Regions from separate parts of the Stenotrophomonas maltophilia genome, predicted to be linked through region 2. Evidence: predicted binding sites of a transcription regulator. Region 2 holds the regulator's gene; the other holds the start of a gene.
The links. The regulator HrcA, encoded in region 2, represses chaperone genes, less so after heat shock. The targets are predictions, from matches to a motif close to TTNGCACTCNNNNNNNNNGAGTGCNAA.
Positions count from the first base shown of each region.

Region 1 (5,640 bases), 1.9 Mb from region 2:
CGCCGCCCATGGCCGGCTCGTCCTTCTTCGGAGCTTCGGCAACCATGGCTTCGGTGGTGATCATCAGGCCAGCGATCGAGGCCGCGTTCTGCAGGGCCGAACGGGTCACCTTGGTCGGGTCCAGGATGCCGAACTGCAGCATGTCGCCGAACTCGCCGGTGGCGGCGTTGTAGCCGAAGCTGCCGGTGCCTTCCTTGACCTTGTTGATGATGACCGACGGCTCTTCACCGGCGTTGGCAACGATTTCGCGCAGCGGGGCTTCCATCGCGCGCAGGGCGATCTGGATGCCGTGGTTCTGGTCTTCGTTGGCACCCTTCAGGCCGGCCAGTGCGGTGACCGCACGGACCAGGGCAACGCCGCCGCCCGGGACCACGCCTTCTTCAACGGCTGCACGGGTCGCGTGCAGGGCGTCGTCGACGCGGTCCTTCTTTTCCTTCATTTCGATTTCGGTCGAAGCACCGACCTTGATCACGGCAACGCCGCCGGCCAGCTTGGCCACGCGTTCCTGCAGCTTCTCGCGGTCGTAATCGGAGGAGGTGTCCTGGATCTGGGTCTTGATCTGGCCGACGCGTGCGTCGACGGCAGCCTTGTCACCCACGCCATCGATGATGGTGGTGTTTTCCTTGGAAACCTGCACCTTCTTGGCGCGGCCCAGGTCCTTGATGGTGGCCTTTTCCAGCGACAGGCCAACTTCTTCGGAGATCACGGTGCCACCGGTCAGCACGGCCATGTCTTCCAGCATCGCCTTGCGACGGTCGCCGAAGCCCGGAGCCTTGACGGCCACGACCTTGACGATGCCACGGATGGTGTTGACCACCAGGGTGGCCAGCGCTTCGCCTTCGACTTCTTCGGCAACGATCAGCAGCGGCTTGCCGGCCTTGGCGACGCCTTCCAGCACCGGCAGCAGGTCACGGACGTTGGAGATCTTCTTGTCGTGCAGCAGGATGAACGGGTCATCCAGGTCAGCGGTCTGCGACTGCTGGTTGTTGATGAAGTACGGGGACAGGTAGCCGCGGTCGAACTGCATGCCCTTGACCACGTCCAGCTCGTTGTCCAGGCCCGAGCCTTCTTCAACGGTGATCACGCCTTCCTTGCCGACTTCCTTCATCGCGTCAGCGATGATCTGGCCGATCGACTCGTCCGAGTTGGCCGAGATGGTACCAACCTGGGCAATCGCCTTGTCGTCGGCGGTCGGCTTGGAGATGCTCTTCAGCTCGGCAACGGCGGCCACGACGGCCTTGTCGATACCGCGCTTGAGGTCCATCGGGTTCATGCCGGCGGCAACTGCCTTGGCGCCTTCGCGGATCAGGGCCTGGGCCAGCACGGTGGCGGTGGTGGTGCCGTCGCCGGCGTCGTCGTTGGTGCGCGAAGCGACTTCCTTCACCATCTGTGCGCCCATGTTCTCGAACTTGTCAGCCAGTTCGATTTCCTTGGCGACGGAGACGCCGTCCTTGGTGATGGTCGGGGCGCCGAAGCTCTTTTCCAGCACGACGTTGCGGCCCTTCGGGCCCAGGGTGGCCTTGACGGCATTGGCGAGAACGTTGACGCCGCGCACCATGCGCGAACGGGCGTCTTCACCGAAACGAATATCCTTGGCAGCCATTGCAGTTACCTCATTGGTAGCGCCGGGCCATGCCCGGCGGCTGGGTGTTTGGAATCAGGGGATGAAGCAGGTCGCGCCGAGGCTCAGCCGATGACGGCGAGCACGTCGTCTTCGCGCAGGACCTTGTACTCGACGCCTTCGCTCTTGTACGAGCTGCCGGCGTACTGGCCGTAGATGACCTTGTCGCCAACCTTCAGCGACGGCGCACGCACGCTGCCGTTGTCCAGCGGCTTGCCCGGGCCGACGGCCACGACTTCACCCTTGGTGGACTTTTCCTTGGCCGAATCCGGAATGACGATGCCACCGGCGGAGATTTCGTCGGCTTCGATCGGCTTGACCACAACGCGGTCGTGCAGCGGCTTGATGCTCATGAGAGACCTCTTAAGTTATTGATTGGTCTGAAAAAGTCTGGCGATGTTAGCACTCACCCCAGGTGACTGCCAGCATCGCTCGCGAAAAAGCCCGACGAATCGGGAGCAGGACAGAGATGGAGCTGCCCCCGGGCCTTTCAAGGCCGTCCCCGGAAAAAATTTCGGTGCGGCCAGGCCCGCACAGCGCGTCCCTGCATGAAGACGTTCAGCCCGGTGAAACGCATCCATTCGGTCCTCGGCGCCCTCGACTTTTGGTGATCCGCGTCGCACTGTCAGATATCTGACGTTCATTTACGACAAAGTGTCACTGGATCGGCCTTAGGCTCGGCCGCGCATTCCCAATCACAAGGAGTTGTCGATGCGATTGCTGTCCCCGCTTGCCGCCGCCTGCCTGCTGGCGCTGGCCGCCGCGCCGGCCCAGGCCGAGGTCTTCATCAACGAACTGCATTACGACGACAGCACCGCCGCCGGTGACGTCGGCGAAGCGATCGAGGTCGTCGCCACCGCCGGAGAGGACCTGTCCGGCTATCGGCTTTACCTCTACAACGGCAGCAATCCTTCGGCCGCCACGGTCTACGCCAACAACCCGGTCCCGGCCGGTACCGCCGCGGGCTGCGGCAGCGCCAGCATCGCCGTGGTCAGCTACCCGACCAACGGCCTCCAGAACGGCCCGAACGATGGCATCGCCCTGGTCGATGCCAGCGGCAAGGTGGTCCAGTTCCTCAGCTACGAGGGCGCCATCACCGCCTCCGGTGGCCCTGCCGCCGGCATGACCAGCCAGAACATTCCGGTGGCCGAGACCAACAGCACGGCGCCGGGCACCTCGCTGCAGCTGACCGGCAGCGGCAGCCAGTACGCCCACTTCACCTGGGCCGAGTCGGCCAGGCAGACCTTCGGCAGCTGCAACAACGGCCAGACCTTCAGTGGTGGCGGCACCCCGGGCCCGAACACGCCGCCGTCGGTGTCCACCACCACCCCGGCACAGGGCAGCAGCACCTTCCCGGCCGCGGCCGATCTGGAAGTGGTGTTCAGCGAGACGGTGAACCTGGCCAGTGGCGCCTTCGCGCTGAGCTGCGGCACTTCCGGCAGCGTGCCGCTGACCTTCCCCGCCAGCGGGCGCAGCGTGAAGCTGTCCACCAATACCGCGCTGGTGGCCGGTGAGGCCTGCCGCTTCGACATCCGCGCCGCGCGCATCACCGACCTGCAGGGCGCGCACCCGGCCGCCGACAGCCGCATCGCCTTCACCGTGGCCAGCACCGGCGGCAATCCCGACCCGGGCAATCCGGGCGTGCCGGCCGGCTACTACTCGAAGGTGAACACGTCCAGCCCGAGCCAGCTGCGCTGCTCGCTGCACGCCACCATCAAGGGCCACACCGCCTACCCGTACAGCGGCTCGGGCACCAGCACCTGGACCATCCTGGAGATTGCCGACGAGGACCCGAACAACCCGAACCGCATCCTCGACGCGTATCGCAACCGCAGCTACGCCAAGGTGACCGATCGCGCCGGCAGCGGCAGTGGCCTGAAGTACAACCGCGAACACACCTGGCCGAACTCGCTGGGCTTCGCCAGCACCACCGGTGACAAGGGCCTGCCGTACGCGCCGTACACCGACACCCACATGCTGTACCTGACCGATGCACAGTGGAACGCCGACCGTGGCAACAAGCCGTTCGCCAAGTGCGACGCCAACTGCGGCGAGCGCGCCACCGAGGCCAACAACGGCCAGGGCGGCGGCAGCGGTGGCTATCCGGGCAATTCCAACTGGGTGCGCACGCCGGACGGCAACACCGGCACGTTCGAGGTGTGGGGCAAGCGCAAGGGCGACATGGCGCGTGCGGTCATGTACATGGCCATCCGCTACGAGGGCGGCAAGGATGCGGCCACCGGCCAGTCCGAGCCGGACCTGGAGCTGACCGACGACCGCAGCAGGATCGTCAAGACCAGCAGCTCGCCGGCCTACATGGGCCTGCTGTCGACCCTGATCGACTGGCACCTGTCCGATCCGCCGGATGATGCCGAGCGTGCGCGCAATGACGTGATCTACAGCTTCCAGGGCAACCGCAACCCGTTCATCGACCACCCCGAGTGGGCAACCCCTGGCCTGTTCACCTCGGCCAAGCCGGCCACCTGCCAGCTGGCCAACTGACCGCGCAACGCAGCGGTCCATCGCCGCCGCCGGGCCCTGACCCGGCGGCGGCCCTATACTCGACGGTCATGTCGACCGTCGATCCCGTCCTGCTGCTGTTGACCACCTGCCCGGACCGGGCCAGTGCCGAGCGCATCGCGCACGCGCTGGTCGGCGAGCGCCTGGCCGCGTGCGTGACCCGCCTCGATGGCGCGCAGTCGACCTACCGCTGGCAGGGCGAGGTGACCACCGACGCCGAGCTGCAGCTGCTGGTGAAGACCACCGCAAGCCGCGTCGATCACGCGATTGCCCGGATCGTCGAACTGCATCCGTATGAACTCCCGGAGTGCATCGCGGTCGAAACCCGGGCCGGCCTGCCGGCGTATCTGGACTGGATCCGGGCACAGACCCGGGAGGACACTGATTGAAGACTCTGTTTGCGCGTGGCGCCGCCCTGTGCGCCCTGTTGTGGCTCTCGCTGCCAGCGTTCGCGCTGGATGAGAAGGACCTGCTGCCGGTGGACCAGGCGTTCGCGCTGACCGCCACCGCCCCCGAACGTGGCCAGGTGCAACTGCAGTTCAAGATCGCGCCCGGCTATTACCTGTATCGCCATCGCACCAGCGTCAAGGCCGACCCGGCCTTCAATGCCGGCGCGCTGCAGATGCCCAAGGGCGACAAGCACCACGACGATTTCTTCGGCGAGGTCGAAACCTATCGCGAGCGCCTGCAGGCCACCCTGCCCGGCACGCCGACCGATGCAGCGGGCACCATCAGCCTGGAAGTACGCTACCAGGGCTGCGCCGATGCCGGTGTCTGCTACCCGCCGCAGAAGCGCGTGGTGCAGGTCACCCTGCCCGGTGCCGGTGCACAGGCCACCGCCCCGGCCCCGCGTGCCGGTGCCGCCAGCCCGTTCAACAACCCGCTGGCCGGTGCCGGCAACAGCGGCGGCCTGCGCCTGCCGGGTGCGGCCAGCAACAGCCAGGCGCTGCCGCTGCCGTCGGAACAGGCGTTCGGCTTCGACGCCATCGCCAGTGACGGCAACACCCTGCTGCTGCGCTTCAGCCCGGCGCCGGGCTACTACCTGTATCGCGACCGCACTTCGGTGAAGCTGGACGGCAGTACCGGGGTGCTGGCCGACAAGCTGCGCTGGCCTGCCGCGCAGTCGCATCGCGACGAACACTTCGGCGATGTCTCGGTCTACTTCAACCAGGTGGAAGTGCCGCTGCCGCTGCGCCGCTCCGTCGCTGACGCGGTCGACAGTACCCTGGTGGTGACCTTCCAGGGCTGCCAGACCGATGGTATCTGCTACCCGCCGATGACCCGCCGGGTGAAGCTGTCGATCCCGGCCGGCAAGGTCAGCGCCAGCACCGACCAGGCACCGCCGCGCAACGAGGTGATCAGCCCGTCGGCTGCAGCGCCACGCGAAGGCGCCAATGGCGCCCCCCTGCGCCTGCTGCCGACGGTGCCCAATACGGATGCCGCCACCCCGGCCGTTGCAGGCGCCGGAAGCGGTAATGAGTTCGCTGCCGATGCGCGCG
Region 1 covers NZ_CP037858.1:1,970,665-1,976,304, forward strand. The annotation lists gene groL (chaperonin GroEL) at 1-1,603, opposite strand, end outside; gene EZ304_RS08945 (co-chaperone GroES) at 1,687-1,974, opposite strand; gene EZ304_RS08950 (endonuclease) at 2,333-4,123, shown strand; gene cutA (divalent-cation tolerance protein CutA) at 4,192-4,530, shown strand; gene EZ304_RS08960 (protein-disulfide reductase DsbD domain-containing protein) at 4,527-5,640, shown strand, end outside.
Region 1: the regulator HrcA is predicted to act here: its motif matches at 2,021-2,047, upstream of EZ304_RS08945 (co-chaperone GroES).

Region 2 (5,640 bases):
CCTGGAAGAGGTGCACGCGGTGTTCCTGGGGCAGGGCGGCTACCTGCCGCTGCGGGTGCGCGCGTTCCTGGATTTCCTGGTGGAGAACGTCGACCTGACGCAACCACGGGGGTAGTGCCGGCCGCTGGCCGGCAACCTCACGATCTTCGCCCACCCGCATCGGGGTGCCGGCCAGCGGCCGGCACTACCGCGCGCGTTGTAGATCCACGCCATGCGTGGATAACCGCGAACAGGCGTTACACCTGCAGCAGCTTGCGGGCGGCGGCGCGCGCTTCCTTGCTCACTTCCACGCCGCCCAGCATGCGTGCCAGCTCCTCCTCGCGCGCCTTGCTGTCCAGCTTTTCCACCGCGCTCTGGGTCATGCCTTCCACCGGGGCCTTGCTGACCCGGTAATGGGCATGGCCCTTGGAGGCGACCTGCGGCAGGTGGGTCACGCACAGCACCTGCCGCTTCTCGCCGAGGGCGCGCAGCTTCTGGCCAACGATGTCCGCCACTGCGCCGCCGATGCCGGAGTCGACCTCGTCGAACACCATGGTCGGCACCGCATCCAGGTCCAGCGCGGCCACTTCGATGGCCAGCGAAATGCGCGACAGTTCACCGCCCGAGGCCACCTTGCGCAGGGCGCGCGGCGGCTGGCCGGCGTTGGCCGCCACCAGGAACTCCACACGCTCGGCGCCCTGCGGGTCCGGCTTGCCGGCGTCCTGCGGCTCCAGTTCGATCAGGAACTGGCCGCCGCCCATGCCCAGCTCGGCGATGATGCCGGTGGTGGTGGCCGACAGTTCGGCAGCAGCGCTGCGACGGCTGGCGGTCAGCACTTCGGCCTGTGCGCGCCAGGCGGCGGCGGCCTTGTCGATCTCGCCGGCCAGGCGCTGCAGGCGTTCGTCGGCGCCGCGCAGCTGCTCCACTTCGGCGTGCATGCGCTCGCGCTGCGCGCCCAGCTCGTCCATCGGCACGCGGTGCTTGCGGGCCAGGTCGTGCAGGCGGCCGAGGCGGCGCTCATTCTCCTCGAACTGCTCCGGGTCGGCGTCGAGGTCGTCATGTACGCGGTCCAGCAGCGACAGGGCTTCGTGCAGCTGGATCGAGGCGTTCTCGATCAGGCCGTCCACCTCGCCCAGGCGCAGGTCGTGTTCGATCAGGCGAGACAGCTCGTGGCGCACCTGCTGCAGCAGGTCCAGTGCGGAACTGCCGTCGTCGCCGTTGAGCTGGTTGCTGGCCGCCTGGCAGGCGCTCAGCAGGGCGCTGGCGTGGGCCTGGCGACGGTGGCTGGCACCGAGTGCCGCGATCGACTCCGGCTCCAGGTCTTCACGGTCCAGTTCGCGCAGCTGGTGTTCCAGGAAGCCTATCCTGTCACTCACGTCGCCTTGTTGCGACAGCGCCAGCGATTCATCGACCAGTGCCTGCCACGCGGCGGCGGCGCGGCGCACCTGGCGGCGCTCGTTCTCGTTGCCGGCATAGGCATCCAGCAGGGCCAGCTGCGACGGGCGCGTCAATAGGGCCTGCTGTTCGTGCTGGCCGTGGATCTCCACCAGCAACGAGGCCAGGTCGCCCAGCTGGGCCAGGGTCACCGGGCGGCCATTGATCCACGCCCGCGAACCGCCGTCGGCACGGATCACGCGGCGCAGCTGGCATTGTTCTTCGTCGTCCAGCTCGTTGTCGGCCAGCCACTGGCGCGCGGCCTGCAGCTGCTCCAACGCGAACTCGGCCGAAAGCTCGGCACGGGCGGCGCCGTGGCGGACCACGCCGCTGTCGGCGCGCAGGCCGGACAGGAAGCCCAGCGCGTCGACCATCAGCGACTTGCCGGCGCCGGTCTCGCCTGAAACCACGGTCATGCCTGGCCCGAACTCCAGTTCGGTGGCGCGGACGACGGCAAAATCCTTGATCGAAAGATGTCTGAGCATGGGTAAGGGGGTATCAGCAGCCGCGCAACGCTAGCACGCGGGCGAGGGAGGTCCAATGACTTGCCAAGGTGATGCGCCGCCATTATCTAGTGTCCGTGTCTCACAGGTTGATTCCATGCACGGTTCTCCCGACCAGCTTGCCCCACGTGCGCGCCATCTGCTGCGCACGCTGATCGCGCGTTACATCCAGGACGGTGAGCCGGTCGGCTCGCAGACGCTGGCGCGCGTGGCCGGCCTGGAGGTCAGTCCGGCCACCATCCGCAACATCCTCGGCGACCTGGAAGACCTGGGGCTGCTGGCGTCGCCGCACACCTCGGCCGGGCGCATCCCGACCGCGCATGGCTACCGGGTGTTCGTCGACAGCCTGCTGCAGATGCAGCCGCCGGGCGAGGGTGAGCTGGCCCGGTTGCGCCAGGAGCTGGCCGGTGGCGGCAGCACCCAGGCCCTGCTCGGCAGCGCCTCGGAGCTGCTGTCGGCGATGAGCCACTTCGTCGGCGTGGTCAGTGCGCCGCGGCGCGAGCAGTTCGCTTTCCGCCAGATCGATTTCGTGGCACTGGACGGGCGCCGGGTGCTGGCGATCCTGGTGTTTGCCGACAACGAGGTGCAGAACCGGGTCATCGAGACCCGCCAGGAGTTCGCGCCGGGCCAGCTGGAGCAGGTGGCCAACTACCTCAATGCCCATTTCGCCGGCCTGCCGATGGCCGAGATCCGCACTCGCCTGCTGCTGGAACTACGCGATGCCCGTTCCGAGCTGGAGCAGCTGCTGGCGCACAGCATCGAGCTGGCCGAGCAGGCCCTGCAGCCGGCGGCCGACGACATGCTGGTGGCCGGCCAGACCCGCCTGATGGGGGTACAGGACCTGTCCGACCTGGAGCGCCTGCGCGAGCTCTTCGAGCTGTTCTCCAGCAAACGCGAAATCCTGCAGCTGCTGGAACGGACCATCCAGGCCCCCGGCGTGCGCATCTTCATCGGCGAGGAGACCGGGATGATGCCGCTGCAGGGCGTCTCGCTGGTCACCGCCCCGTACACCGCCAACGGCCAGGTGCTGGGCGTGCTGGGCGTGATCGGCCCCAAGCGGATGGCCTACGACCGTGTGATCCCGCTGGTCCAGGCCACCGCCGATGTGCTCGGCGCGGCCTTTTCGCCGGCCGGCCGCACGCCGGGAACATCCGACGCTTGAAACGCAGCATCCCGCCCACACTAGGGTGGGTGGAGGCGGAGATTGACCGCCAGGGACCCAGACATGAACCACGAACATCCAGATATCGAATCCCAGCAGAGTGCCGCCGATGCGGCCGCCGCCGCCGGCGTCAATGACGAAGTGGAGCGCCTGCGCGCTGAAGTTGAACAGGTCAAGGCCGATGCGCTGCGTGAGCGCGCCGACCTGGAGAACCAGCGCAAGCGCGTTGCCCGTGACATCGAGCAGGCCCGCAAGTTCGCCAACGAGAAGCTGCTTGGGGAGCTGCTGCCGGTATTCGACAGCCTGGATGCTGGCCTGAAGGCTGCCGGCGACGACGCCCACCCGTTGCGCGAAGGCCTGGAGCTGACCTACAAGCAGCTGCTGAAGGTTGCCGGTGACAATGGCCTGGTCCTGCTGGACCCGACCGGCCAGCCGTTCAACCCGGAACACCACCAGGCCATCAGCCAGGTGCCGGCCCCGGGCGCCGCCCCCGGCACCGTGGTGACCGTGTTCCAGAAGGGCTACCTGCTCAACGAGCGCCTGCTGCGGCCGGCGCTGGTGGTGGTGGCCGCCGACTGACCCTGCCGGGCCGGGAGGCGGAATGACCCGCGACCCGGCCCGACGCTGAACGCGCCGGACGACCGGAAACACAGCGTTCGGGAGATGGCTTGAATGTTCCACGAGCCTCCCCCACATCGTATTCATCCACCGGCCGAACGGCCGGACTGACCCCAACAAGCATCCTCAGGAGTCTCCCCCATGGGCAAGATCATTGGTATCGACCTCGGCACCACCAACTCGTGCGTGGCGATCATGGACGGCGGCAAGGCCCGCGTCATCGAGAATTCGGAAGGCGATCGCACCACCCCGTCGATCGTCGCCTACACCAAGGACGGCGAAGTCCTGGTCGGCGCCTCGGCCAAGCGCCAGGCCGTGACCAACCCGAAGAACACCTTCTACGCGGTGAAGCGCCTGATCGGCCGCAAGTTCACCGACGCCGAAGTGCAGAAGGACATCGCGCACGTCCCGTACGGCATCCTGGCCCATGACAATGGCGACGCCTGGGTGTCGACCAGCGACGGCAAGAAGATGGCCCCGCAGGAAATCTCGGCCAAGGTGCTGGAAAAGATGAAGAAGACCGCCGAGGACTTCCTCGGTGAGAAGGTCACCGAAGCGGTCATCACCGTGCCGGCCTACTTCAATGACAGCCAGCGCCAGGCGACCAAGGACGCCGGCCGCATCGCCGGCCTGGACGTCAAGCGCATCATCAACGAGCCGACCGCGGCCGCGCTGGCCTATGGCCTGGACAAGGGCGACAACAAGGATCGCAAGATCGTGGTGTACGACCTGGGCGGCGGCACCTTCGACGTCTCGGTGATCGAGATCGCCAACGTCGACGGCGAGAAGCAGTTCGAAGTGCTGGCCACCAACGGTGATACCTTCCTGGGCGGCGAAGACTTCGACAACCGTGTCATCGAGTACCTGGTTGAAGAGTTCAACAAGGACCAGGGCATCGACCTGCGCAAGGATCCGCTGGCCCTGCAGCGCCTGAAGGACGCTGCCGAGCGCGCCAAGATCGAGCTGTCCAGCGCCCAGCAGACCGAAGTGAACCTGCCGTACGTCACCGCTGACGCGTCGGGTCCGAAGCACCTGAACATCAAGCTGACCCGCGCCAAGCTGGAAGCGCTGGTGGAAGACCTGATCAAGAAGTCGATCGAGCCGTGCCGCGTCGCCCTGAACGATGCCGGCCTGCGTTCGAGCGACATCAGCGAAGTGATCCTGGTCGGTGGCCAGACCCGCATGCCGAAGGTGCAGCAGGCGGTGACCGAGTTCTTCGGCAAGGAACCGCGCAAGGACGTCAACCCGGACGAAGCCGTGGCACTGGGTGCTGCGATCCAGGGCGGCGTGCTGGGCGGCGACGTCAAGGACGTTCTGCTGCTGGACGTGACCCCGCTGTCGCTTGGCATCGAGACCATGGGCGGCGTGTTCACCAAGATCATCGAGAAGAACACCACCATCCCGACCAAGGCCTCGCAGGTGTTCTCCACCGCCGAGGACAACCAGTCGGCCGTGACCGTGCACGTGCTGCAGGGTGAGCGCGAACAGGCCCGCTTCAACAAGTCGCTGGCCAAGTTCGACCTGTCCGGCATCGAGCCGGCCCCGCGTGGCCTGCCGCAGGTGGAAGTGTCCTTCGACATCGACGCCAACGGCATCCTGCATGTGTCGGCCAAGGACAAGAAGACCAACAAGGAACAGAAGGTCGAGATCAAGGCCGGTTCGGGCCTGTCCGAGGAAGAGATCGCACGCATGGTCGCCGACGCGGAAGCCAACCGCGAAGAAGACAAGAAGTTCCAGGAACTGGTGCAGGCCCGCAACCAGGCCGACGCCCTGATCCACGGCACCCGCAGCGCGATCACCGAGCACGGCAGCAAGGTCGGTGGCGAAGTGATCGGCAAGGTCGAGGCGGCGCTGGCCGACCTGGAGACCGCGATGAAGGGTGACGACAAGGCACAGATCGAAGCCAAGTCGAAGGCACTGGAAGAAGCTGGCCAGTCGCTGTTC
Region 2 covers NZ_CP037858.1:3,882,343-3,887,982, forward strand. The annotation lists gene EZ304_RS17975 (LysR family transcriptional regulator) at 1-115, shown strand, start outside; gene recN (DNA repair protein RecN) at 237-1,898, opposite strand; gene hrcA (heat-inducible transcriptional repressor HrcA) at 2,014-3,078, shown strand; gene grpE (nucleotide exchange factor GrpE) at 3,142-3,657, shown strand; gene dnaK (molecular chaperone DnaK) at 3,838-5,640, shown strand, end outside.